DNA from 3 places in the Neoundibacterium parvum genome. Region 2 is predicted to be linked to each of the others. Evidence: predicted binding sites of a transcription regulator. Region 2 holds the regulator's gene; each other region holds the start of a gene.
The links. The regulator sigma-54, encoded in region 2, starts transcription at its own class of promoters, with help from an activator protein. The targets are predictions, from matches to a motif close to TGGCANGNAANCTGCTTT.
Positions count from the first base shown of each region.

Region 1 (3,281 bases), 2.0 Mb from region 2:
GAGGTACTGCTGAGGGTGGCGGGCGAAGTTGGTTTAGATACGGTCGAGGCAGCGCGTATTCTGGAGTCCGACGCCTATGCGGCCGAGGTGCGCGAGCGCGAGCGTTTTTATCAGCAGCAAGGCATTAGTTCAGTGCCAGCTATCATCATCAATGAGCGCCACTTGATCTCAGGTGGCCAGCCTGCCGAGGTGTTTGAGGAAGCCTTGCGTAAGATCATGGTTCAGGGCTAAGGGCTAAACGGCGAATGATTTGATTAGCGCAATGCACTGCGCTAATCTATGCCAGATGTTTGCTTGAATTAAAGCTGGAAATTGAACCAGGCTCGTCATTTCCAAAGAGGGAAAAAGCGAACCTGGCGAGAAAATGATTAAGCGCGCGCCTTAATCCATGCATTGATCGCCGCACCGTCACCGATCAAGCTGCCGTTGACAAACATTTGCGGCGAAGTGGCTTTGCCCGCGACGGCTGACAATAAACGTTGGCGTACATTGTCGGCCAAAGGCATTTCAAAATAGCTGACACCTGCGGCTTTGAGTTGCTCTTTGGCAGTCTCGCAAAATGGGCAACCCTCTTTGGTGAATAGCGCGACTTGCTCAGGTTTGGCAGCGTTCGGTGCAATGTGCTTGAGCATGCTGTCTGCGTCGGAGACCAGAAACGGGTCGCCTTCGACATCTGGCTCTATGAACATTTTGCTGACCACGCCGTTTTTGACCAGCATGGAATAACGCCATGAGCGTTTGCCAAAACCTATCGCTGATTTATCTACCAACATGCCCATGCCATCGGTGAACGTGCCATTGCCGTCAGCGATAGGGCGCACCGCTTTTAAGCCTTGGTCTTTGCCCCATGATTCCATCACAAAACCATCATTAACTGATACGCACAAAATACTGTCTACGCCATTGGCTTTAAATACCGGGGCAAGTTCTTCGTAACGCGGTAAATGAGTGGATGAACAGGTGGGTGTGAAGGCGCCGGGTAAGGAGAACACCACAACAGTTTTATTGTCAAACAATTCGGCGCTATTGGTCGCTACCCATTGGTTGTTTTCATGGAGTTTGAAATCGACTTGCGGTACTTTATTACCTTCAAAATTTTGCATGATGTATCCTTTTATTGAAATAGGGAAGTGCGTTTTAGCGTGTCGGAATCTAGGATGCGATGGCAAGTTTAGCCTCTACAAGGTATGCCACATAAAAGCAGTTCCTAGCGTCGTCATCATAGCGTGAAGATGGGGCTTAGGGCATTAAAACTTGTATTTGAAAACGCTGCTTTTCCTTTCAACTTACTAGCGGTCTGAGTCGTGCGAGCTCGTCGTTGCGGTAATAATTAAAATTTAGGCAGGTCCACGCGCATATTCCATGCGCTTTTTTAAGCGCGCAAGTCTGCCGCCATAATTTAGCGAGTAAGAGTATTGAAAACCTAATAGGCAAAAAATAACCCGCACTTGGCGGGCCATTTGAGTTTGGCTTGATATCAGGCTTTTTTGCGACGGGAAATTGCCAAGCCAGCCAGGCCAAGGCCAAAAAGCGCAAGCGTGAATGGTTCTGGGACTGCGCTTGTTTGTTGCGTCAAAATATTGTTACTTTTTTCGATGGCAGGACCAACGCTGTACCCGACTTGAAATCCTAAACCATTAGGATCGAAATTCAGCAAATTAAAGGCACCGACCAAGTTGTAATGCAAGTCGATTTGGTCGCCGATCAGCCAATTGGCACTTGATGACGTCCAGACGCTCTCGCCGTAACTTCCTGTTAAATCATAAACCGTGTTAATTGCCTGTTTGGTAGGGGCGCTGACACTAACGGAAGAGGCCCCACCGTTAAATGAGGTAATCCAATCCAAAGCCGGGTTGGATACGTGTCCGAAGCCGAATTGATGTTGGAAGCCTGATCCTAGGGTCGTTATGGTACCCACGATATCAAATGATATATTTGAAGACGTTGCCGATAAATTGTTGAGGACTACGTTGGCATTTGACGTAGCGGCTGACAATGCCAGCGCAAACCCTGCGAGCAACTTACATAATTTTTTCATGGTGCTTCTCCTGTTTATTATTGAACGATCAGCTACAAAGATTTTTTGCCGTCGTTTTGTTAATGCCGGCGGAAATTTATAGCTAACATTTCCCTAAGCAAAATATGTGCCGGAAATTTTTATTCAATATAATCAAGGTATTCGGATTGTTGGCGAACTCGATTGCAGGATCGATGTAAATTTTTTCGACACAATAGTGTGAGTTCAAAGTTTGCTGTTGGCCATGTCGAGGGCGATTTCAGGCCGGATCATTCAAGAGTTTTTGCTGTAGCTGCCGGCGTACTTCTGGCCACTCATCGTCGATAATGCTAAAGCGTACCGAGTTGCGTTTGCGGCCGTCTGGCATGATGCGTTCATTTCTGACTATACCTTCTTGCTTTGCACCCAGGCGTAGTATGGCCTTGCGTGATTTTTGGTTGATTTCATCGGTGCTCAGTTGCACCCTTACGTATGCCATCTGTTCGAAGGCATGACTTAACATCAGAAACTTGGCCTCAGTATTGACGAAGGTTTTTTGCCACGAAGCGGCGATCCAGGTGCTGCCAATTTCCAGTTTGCGATGTTGCCTGTCGATTTTCCAAAAACGGGTAGAGCCTATGATTTGCCCTGTGCTTAATAGCACGATCACATAGGGGCTGACGCTGCCAGCCTGCTGCCCATCCAATGCTGTTTGGATATACGCGTGCACGGTGGTGGCGGACGGTATCACGGTAAACGGCAAATCCCAGAGTTCGCCATCGCCAGCGGCCAGCAGCAAGGCGGCGGCGTCTGACATGCGTAGAGGCCGCAGCAAAATTCTTGAGCCGTGCAATGACTGCGGGATAGACGTCGGGTTTGATACTTTGGGTGATTCCATGAGCGGCCAGCGATGTCGCGAATAAAATAGAAACAATCAAGCAGGCTTACACATCCATCGGCTTATTTGCATTGAGATCGGAAAAACCCTTAATCAGACGGTAGGCTTTCCATATCCACGCGCCTACGAAGATTAGCCATGCCAAAGGGATGCCTATGATGCTGAAGAATAGTACAACGCCTAAGATCAGCCAGAATAAATACCAAAAGAATGAGCGTATCTGCCAGGTGTGATGGCTGTAGACGAAGGTGCCGGCAGCGTCGCCACGTTTGACGTAACTAATGACGAGCGGGATCCAGGAGAGGGTACCCATGGAAAACACCAGACTGGCGGCATGAAATAGATACAGCATCCAGGCCAGATTTTTAAGAGTTTGCAGCTTTTCGT
Region 1 covers NZ_CP034464.1:4,099,814-4,103,094, forward strand. The annotation lists gene EJN92_RS17905 (DsbA family oxidoreductase) at 1-231, shown strand, start outside; gene EJN92_RS17910 (glutathione peroxidase) at 369-1,106, opposite strand; gene EJN92_RS17915 (PEP-CTERM sorting domain-containing protein) at 1,478-2,038, opposite strand; gene EJN92_RS17920 (GNAT family N-acetyltransferase) at 2,277-2,894, opposite strand; gene EJN92_RS17925 (DUF4870 family protein) at 2,941-3,281, opposite strand, start outside.
Region 1: EJN92_RS17915 (PEP-CTERM sorting domain-containing protein) is a predicted target of sigma-54. The motif match lies at 2,133-2,150, and genes of this name have one in related genera.

Region 2 (3,281 bases):
TCGGCCCCAATGGCGCGGGTAAGACCACCTCCTTCTATATGATCGTCGGCTTAGTCCCCTCAGATGCGGGGAAAATCGATATCGACGGCGTTGATATCTCGCGCCTACCGATACACCAGCGCGCCAAACTTGGCCTATCTTACTTGCCACAGGAGGCGTCGGTATTTCGCAAGTTGTCGGTGGAAGACAATATCCGTGCGGTACTCGAATTACAAACCGATGAACACGGAAAATCTTTAAGTAAAGCCGCCATCGAACAGCGTCTCGATGCCTTGCTCAATGACTTGCAAATCGAAGGCTTGCGAGAAAATCCAGCGCTCTCTTTGTCTGGCGGTGAACGCAGACGGGTAGAAATTGCCCGTGCACTGGCAACCAATCCGCGCTTCGTTCTGCTCGATGAACCGTTTGCCGGGGTCGATCCGATTGCGGTCATAGAGATACAACGCATCGTGGCTTTCCTGAAAAAACGCGGCATAGGCGTCTTGATCACCGATCACAATGTGCGTGAAACCTTAGGCATTTGCGACCACGCCTGCATCATTAATCAGGGTGCGGTATTAGCCAGTGGTAGTCCGCAAGAAATCATCAGCAATGAATCGGTCAGGCGCGTCTATTTGGGAGAGCATTTCCGCATGTAGCGGAAATCATTATCGGCATGAAGCAAAGCCTACAGCTACGCACCTCGCAACATCTGGCGCTCACGCCACAATTGCAGCAATCGATACGGCTACTGCAATTGTCTACGCTAGAACTGCATCAAGAGCTAGAAAACTTGCTGATAGAAAATCCCATGCTGGAGCGGGTTGATAATCCTCTCGATAGCGCGGTACGCTTGTTGGCGGACGGCGCTATTGGCAGTACAGAATCACGCTCAGAAACGGAGTTCGGGGTCAGCCCCGTTGATGATCAGAATAATGCAAGTAGCGATTCGGGCGAAGTCTCTGAAGTCAGTAATCCTAGCGACAGTACCAGTCCTAGCGAAACCGACTGGAGTTTTGATGACGCTCCGCAAGGCAGTAAATCCTCAGAAGAAGATGAGGGAAGACCGCAATTAGAAGCGGCGCATATTTCCCTAAAAGAACATTTGCTAGAGCAGATGCGCCTGAATCTGCGTGAACCACGCGATCTGGCCTTGGTGGAATTGGTGATCGATGCTCTCGATGACAGCGGCTATCTGATCGAGAGTCTGGAAGATATTCATTCCAGCATTCCGCTAGAACTCTTGGTCGAACCTGAAGAACTCAATTTTGCCTTGTTTATGGTGCAAAGTTTTGACCCGCCAGGAGTGGGCGCTCGCAACTGCGCTGAGTGCCTGGCGCTGCAGATCAAACGTCTGCCCAAAATCCCTTTCGTCACCCGCCGCCTCGCACTTGCCATAGTAGAAACGCAAATAGGCTTATTTGCGCAACGCGATTTTGCTCGCTTAAAGAAAATTTTTAATTGCGACGATGAAGATTTGCGTGAAGCGCAGGTGGTGATACGTTTGTGCAAACCCAAACCTGGCGCCGAGTTTGCCGCCAGCAGTTCTGATTATGTGGTGCCAGATGTGATCGTCAGCAAATCGGCTGACGGCTGGCAAGTGGTATTGAACCAAGACATCATGCCTAAGCTGCGCGTGAATAGCATGTATGCCAATATCATGAAGCAAAATCGTGGCGATGGCAGCCTTACCCCGCAGTTACAGGAAGCACGTTGGCTGATCAAAAATATGCGACAACGTTTCGAGACTATCTTGCGTGTTTCGCAAGCGATAGTTGAAAGACAACGTAACTTTTTCACACATGGAGCGGTCGCGATGCGCCCTCTTGTTTTGCGCGAAATTGCTGATACACTGGGTTTACATGAGAGTACAATTTCTCGTGTGACCACTCAGAAATACATGCTGACCCCACATGGTATGTTTGAGCTGAAGTATTTTTTCGGTAGCCACGTCGCCACTGAAACCGGGGGAGAAGCATCATCAACGGCGATACGAGCACTCATCAAACAATTGATAGGAGCAGAAAACCAGAAAAGCCCACTCTCTGATAGCAAGATTGCAGACATGCTGGGTGAACAAGGGATGGTCATTGCGCGCCGCACAGTCGCCAAGTACCGCGAAGCCCTTAAAATTCCACCAGTCAGCTTGCGAAAATCTTTGTAAATATTGTTCTTGAAATTTTGCCTTAAATTGCTATATATGATTTAGCTCAAACAGGTTTTTCAGATTGGGCCCATAGTAATAGCGATAGTGTCATCAAGTAACATCACCATAGGAGCGTTTTATGAATCTCACCATCAGTGGTCATCACCTTGAAGTAACTCCTGCAATTCGTGAACATGTACAAAATAAGCTAGAACGTATCAGGCGACACTTCGATCAAGTCATTGATATCGCCGTCACCCTGACGGTCGACAAGCTCCGAGAAAAGGACAAACGTCATAAGGCAGATATTAATCTGCACATCAGCGGTAAAGATATCCACGTAGAAAGTCTGGCGCATGATCTGTATGCAGCCATCGACACTCTGGTAGACAAACTAGATAGACAGGTCATTAAACACAAAGACAAAATTCAGGAACATCCGCATCAAGCGATCAAACATATTCCTGATCCAGCCTCAGTGTAAGACTAGCAACCCGCAAAGGGAATCCAAAACTAGGACGCTCATCAGCGTCCTTTTTTGTTTCCGTCTAGAATCCACCTCCACGACAAGACTGGTTTGTACGCTTCCTTGGCAAGCTGCGCAGCATCGCCCTTTTCCAATCGCCCCCAGATTCATTGTCTATCCAGCTAAAAAATGGATAAAATGACAGTCTCAATTAAGTTAAAAATCACTGCGAAAGCATACGGCAAGTCGAGTTTTTTGTGTTTCAAAAGTAGGCATGCCTGTCGCACACTGTTTATGCGGGTTTCCAGCCTATCTAGCCGGTAAGCCGCATGCAGATTGCGCGACCAGGCAGGCACTCTTGGACTTTCTTATTTCCATCACCTTCGTGGCAAGCCAAATTCTATGAATAATCACGTACAGAGCGTTATACAAAATCGTATCGGTTTCATCACCTTAGATAGGCCAAAAGCCCTCAACTCGCTCTCCTTAGAGATGGTGCGCAGCATCACCGCCCTACTTTTACAATGGAAAGATAGTGAGGAAGTTACTGCGGTCTTTATCCACAGCAGCAGCGAAAAGGCATTTTGCGCCGGCGGCGACATACGCTTTTTTTACGATGTAGGCACCGCCACACCTAAGGGCGACAGTGCCTTGCTGGAAGATTTTTTTAGCGAAGAATACGCCTTAAAT
Region 2 covers NZ_CP034464.1:1,215,401-1,218,681, forward strand. The annotation lists gene lptB (LPS export ABC transporter ATP-binding protein) at 1-638, shown strand, start outside; gene EJN92_RS05140 (RNA polymerase factor sigma-54) at 656-2,143, shown strand; gene hpf (ribosome hibernation-promoting factor, HPF/YfiA family) at 2,265-2,609, shown strand; gene EJN92_RS05150 (enoyl-CoA hydratase/isomerase family protein) at 2,994-3,281, shown strand, end outside.

Region 3 (3,281 bases), 2.2 Mb from region 2:
TGCTTGCGCAGTACTTACCGTTGCGGAGGCAGCAGTGGCATGAGGTCAGTATTACTCTGAGCGACCCGCACCACTTTCCCGTTTAACAGCACGCAAGACCATGCGTGCTGCACCTGTTGTTTTTAGAATAGCATATTAATTGACGTTAACGTTAACGTCATTCGATGAAGAAAATTCATCTTTGTGGTTTTGCCGCTAGTGGCTCCCGTGTCTCTGACTCAAGCCCCAGGGACGCATTTTTTACAGTCCCCCCCGCCAACACACATATCCCATGCGGGCTAGCGGCCAGGCAGGGTGGAAAGCCGCATGGAATATGCGCGCTGGGCCTGCCTTGAATGAGATATTTTTAGTTGGGAGAAATATGTTTTAATAACATCTAAATTTACAGAAAAGGAATTTCATGAAATTGATAGGAATGTTAGATTCACCCTATGTCCGCAGGGTGGCGATATCTTTGCAATTGCTGGATTTGCGCTTCGAGCACCAGTCACTTTCGGTGTTTGGTGGTTTTGCCGAATTCCAGCAAATTAATCCTGTGGTCAAAGCGCCCACGCTAGTCTGCGATGAAGGTGCAGTGCTGATGGATTCTAGCCTGATACTGGAGTTGGCCGAAGCCATGGCGGCGCCCGGCAAGAGTTTGCTGCCAGCGACATTCGCCGAGCGTCAGCATGCCCTGCGTTTGATAGGTTTGGCTTTGGCGGCTTGCGAAAAAAGTGTGCAAATCGTGTATGAACTCAAGCTCAGACCGGCCGAAAAAATACACGCACCCTGGTTGGAGCGAGTGCAAGGACAGATGCTGGCCGCTTACACGGCACTAGAGGCTGAGTTACAAGCGCAGCCCTTAAGTTTTGAGAATCGGGGATACACCCAAGCCGGAATCAGCACCGCAGTGGCTTGGCATTTCACCCAGCAAATGCATGCAGAGATGGTGCCTGCTACGCGTTTCCCTGCTTTGCAGGCATTTTCAGTGCGTGCCGAGGCACAGGCGCCCTTCATGGCGGCACCGCATGGTGCGAGTACTTATTTTGATCGCTGAACAATCTTGAGCTAGCTGTGGTAGCAAAATAAGAACGAAAAAAACGGCGCCTGAGCGCCGTTGTCTATTTCGAACTAAAATTTACATTTGGAAAGAATTGGTTTTTTGACGGCGACGTGCCAGGAAACCAAACAAGCCCAAACCGCCTAATAACATGGCGTAGCTAGATGGTTCAGGTATCGCAGGAATCGCATTGTAGGCGACCACATTGCTCAAGCTAAATTTCATATCGTTGAAATCTTTATCGCCACCACCGAAGGCGTCTTCAAAGCCAACAGTGGCCGAGTGATGCTTACCTAATACCGCGTTCGCATGGAAAACATTGTCGGCATTTAAACTCGCTAAGCCGCTAGAGAAAGTATATTTAGTGTTTTTTACATACAACTGAAAAGTTAATGCGGTACCTTGTACAAACTTACCCAGATCAACATATTGACCTAATGTCGACGTTTGTCCGTTAAAGATTTTTTTGCCGTTGAAATACAAAATATCGGTGTAGCCGGCATCGGAGCCCAAAAACGTCGCGTAAACATGGCCAGTCTTGGCAACTTCTAAGCTTCCACCGGCGATAGTGATGACGGGCGCTTTAGCATGAGCGGCAAATGAAACTAGGGAAATCAGGGCAGCGAGTGCAAACTTCTTCATGGACATTGAGTTTTCCGGTAGGTAAAATGAGAAGACAGAATTCTACGTTGTTTAAAATATAAATAGATGTCTGAGTAACATTAAACTGACGTAAAGTTGAAAATATTTTTGCTTTTCATCTTGTAGTTTGAAGTTTACATTCCACTCGGAAATACTTACGGTCTTTGCCATCCACGACAGTTCTAGATGCTTGCTCTAACAGTTCGCAGGTTTTGCCCTAGACCTAGTTTTATAGTTTGCTCCACACCAGTGGCGCGCCCTTGGCATCAGTGACTCTCATCATTTCTTTGAAGGCGCGCGCCTGTACTTTATCGGGTAAGCGCACCAAGTCGACGCTGTCAACAAATTGATCGCCTGACATAAATGCCCAAGTATAGAATTTCAATGTGGTCGCCGCTTTTTCTGGATTGATGCTGGCTTGTTGCATGATCACGAAAGTGCCCATGGTAATTGGCCAGGCATTGCTGCCAGGCTTATCAGTGAGCATTTCCTCGAAAGTGCCTAAGGATTTCCAGGCGCTGGCATTTAAGGCGGCAGAGAAGCTGGCCGCGCTTGGCGCCACGAAGTTGCCATCGCGATTTTTGAGTTGTACAAAATCTAGCTTATCTTGCACCACATAGTTGAAATCGATATAGCTGATCGCGTACGCTGTCTTCTTGAGACTGGTGACTATGCTACTGCTGCCTTTGACTGCAGTTAAATCTTTATGCCAGGTGATGCTGAAATTTTTTCCATAACTGGTTTGCCAGTCGCTACTCATCTTGCTCAGGTAGTCGGTAAAGTTATAGGTTGTGCCTGAGCCGTCAGAGCGTACGATGACCTCAATGCCCTTATTCGGTAAATTTAAATTCGGATTGAGTGCGCTGATTTCGGCATCGTTCCATTTACTGATTTTACGAGAGAAAATCCCTGCCAATACGCTGCCACTGAGGCGTAATTCGCCCGCTTTAATGCCGGGAATATTCACCACAGCTACCACACCGGAAATCGCCGATGGAAATTGGATTAGGCTGAATTTTTTTAAGTCTTCTTGACTCACGGCGACGTCGCTAGCGCCAAAGTCTACGCTTTTTTCTTTGATCTTCTTAATCCCTGCAGACGAACCTTGCGACAGGTACTCGATCTTCAAATTGGTTTTCTTTTGAAAAATTTCCGACCATTTATTGTAAAGCGGCGCTGCCGCCGAAGAGCCTGCGCCAGTGACCTCGGCAGCTGTGGCTGAGGAGGCTAGTGATAAATAAAAAAATATCTGTATAAATAATAAGGAAATGAGTCGCAGCATGTTGATAGTGGAGTTGAGTCGTTAATAAAGGCTTTTGATTGATTGCAACTGACAAAAAATCGCTCTAGCGTCCAAGTACAGTCTTCGGCGCTACGCCGGGCAGGAGCGAATTTGTGTAAGTTTAATTGATATTGCCATATCGCAATTATCAATGAAATTTATGACTAAGTGATGAAACCTCGCATTGTAATGCCGTCGTCACATTTCAGACTTAGATTCCATCCATCTTCTTCTTATTAGTTTATGCATTTATAGGACTTACGCAAAACCGCCCCAGCGGCTTTGTATCCGCCTTGCCGTACTCAAGTACTGTCTTCG
Region 3 covers NZ_CP034464.1:3,404,156-3,407,436, forward strand. The annotation lists cobalamin riboswitch at 1-132, opposite strand, end outside; gene EJN92_RS14875 (glutathione S-transferase) at 401-1,036, shown strand; gene EJN92_RS21460 (DUF4114 domain-containing protein) at 1,118-1,681, opposite strand; gene pstS (phosphate ABC transporter substrate-binding protein PstS) at 1,911-2,963, opposite strand.
Region 3: EJN92_RS21460 (DUF4114 domain-containing protein) is a predicted target of sigma-54. The motif match lies at 1,808-1,825, and genes of this name have one in related genera.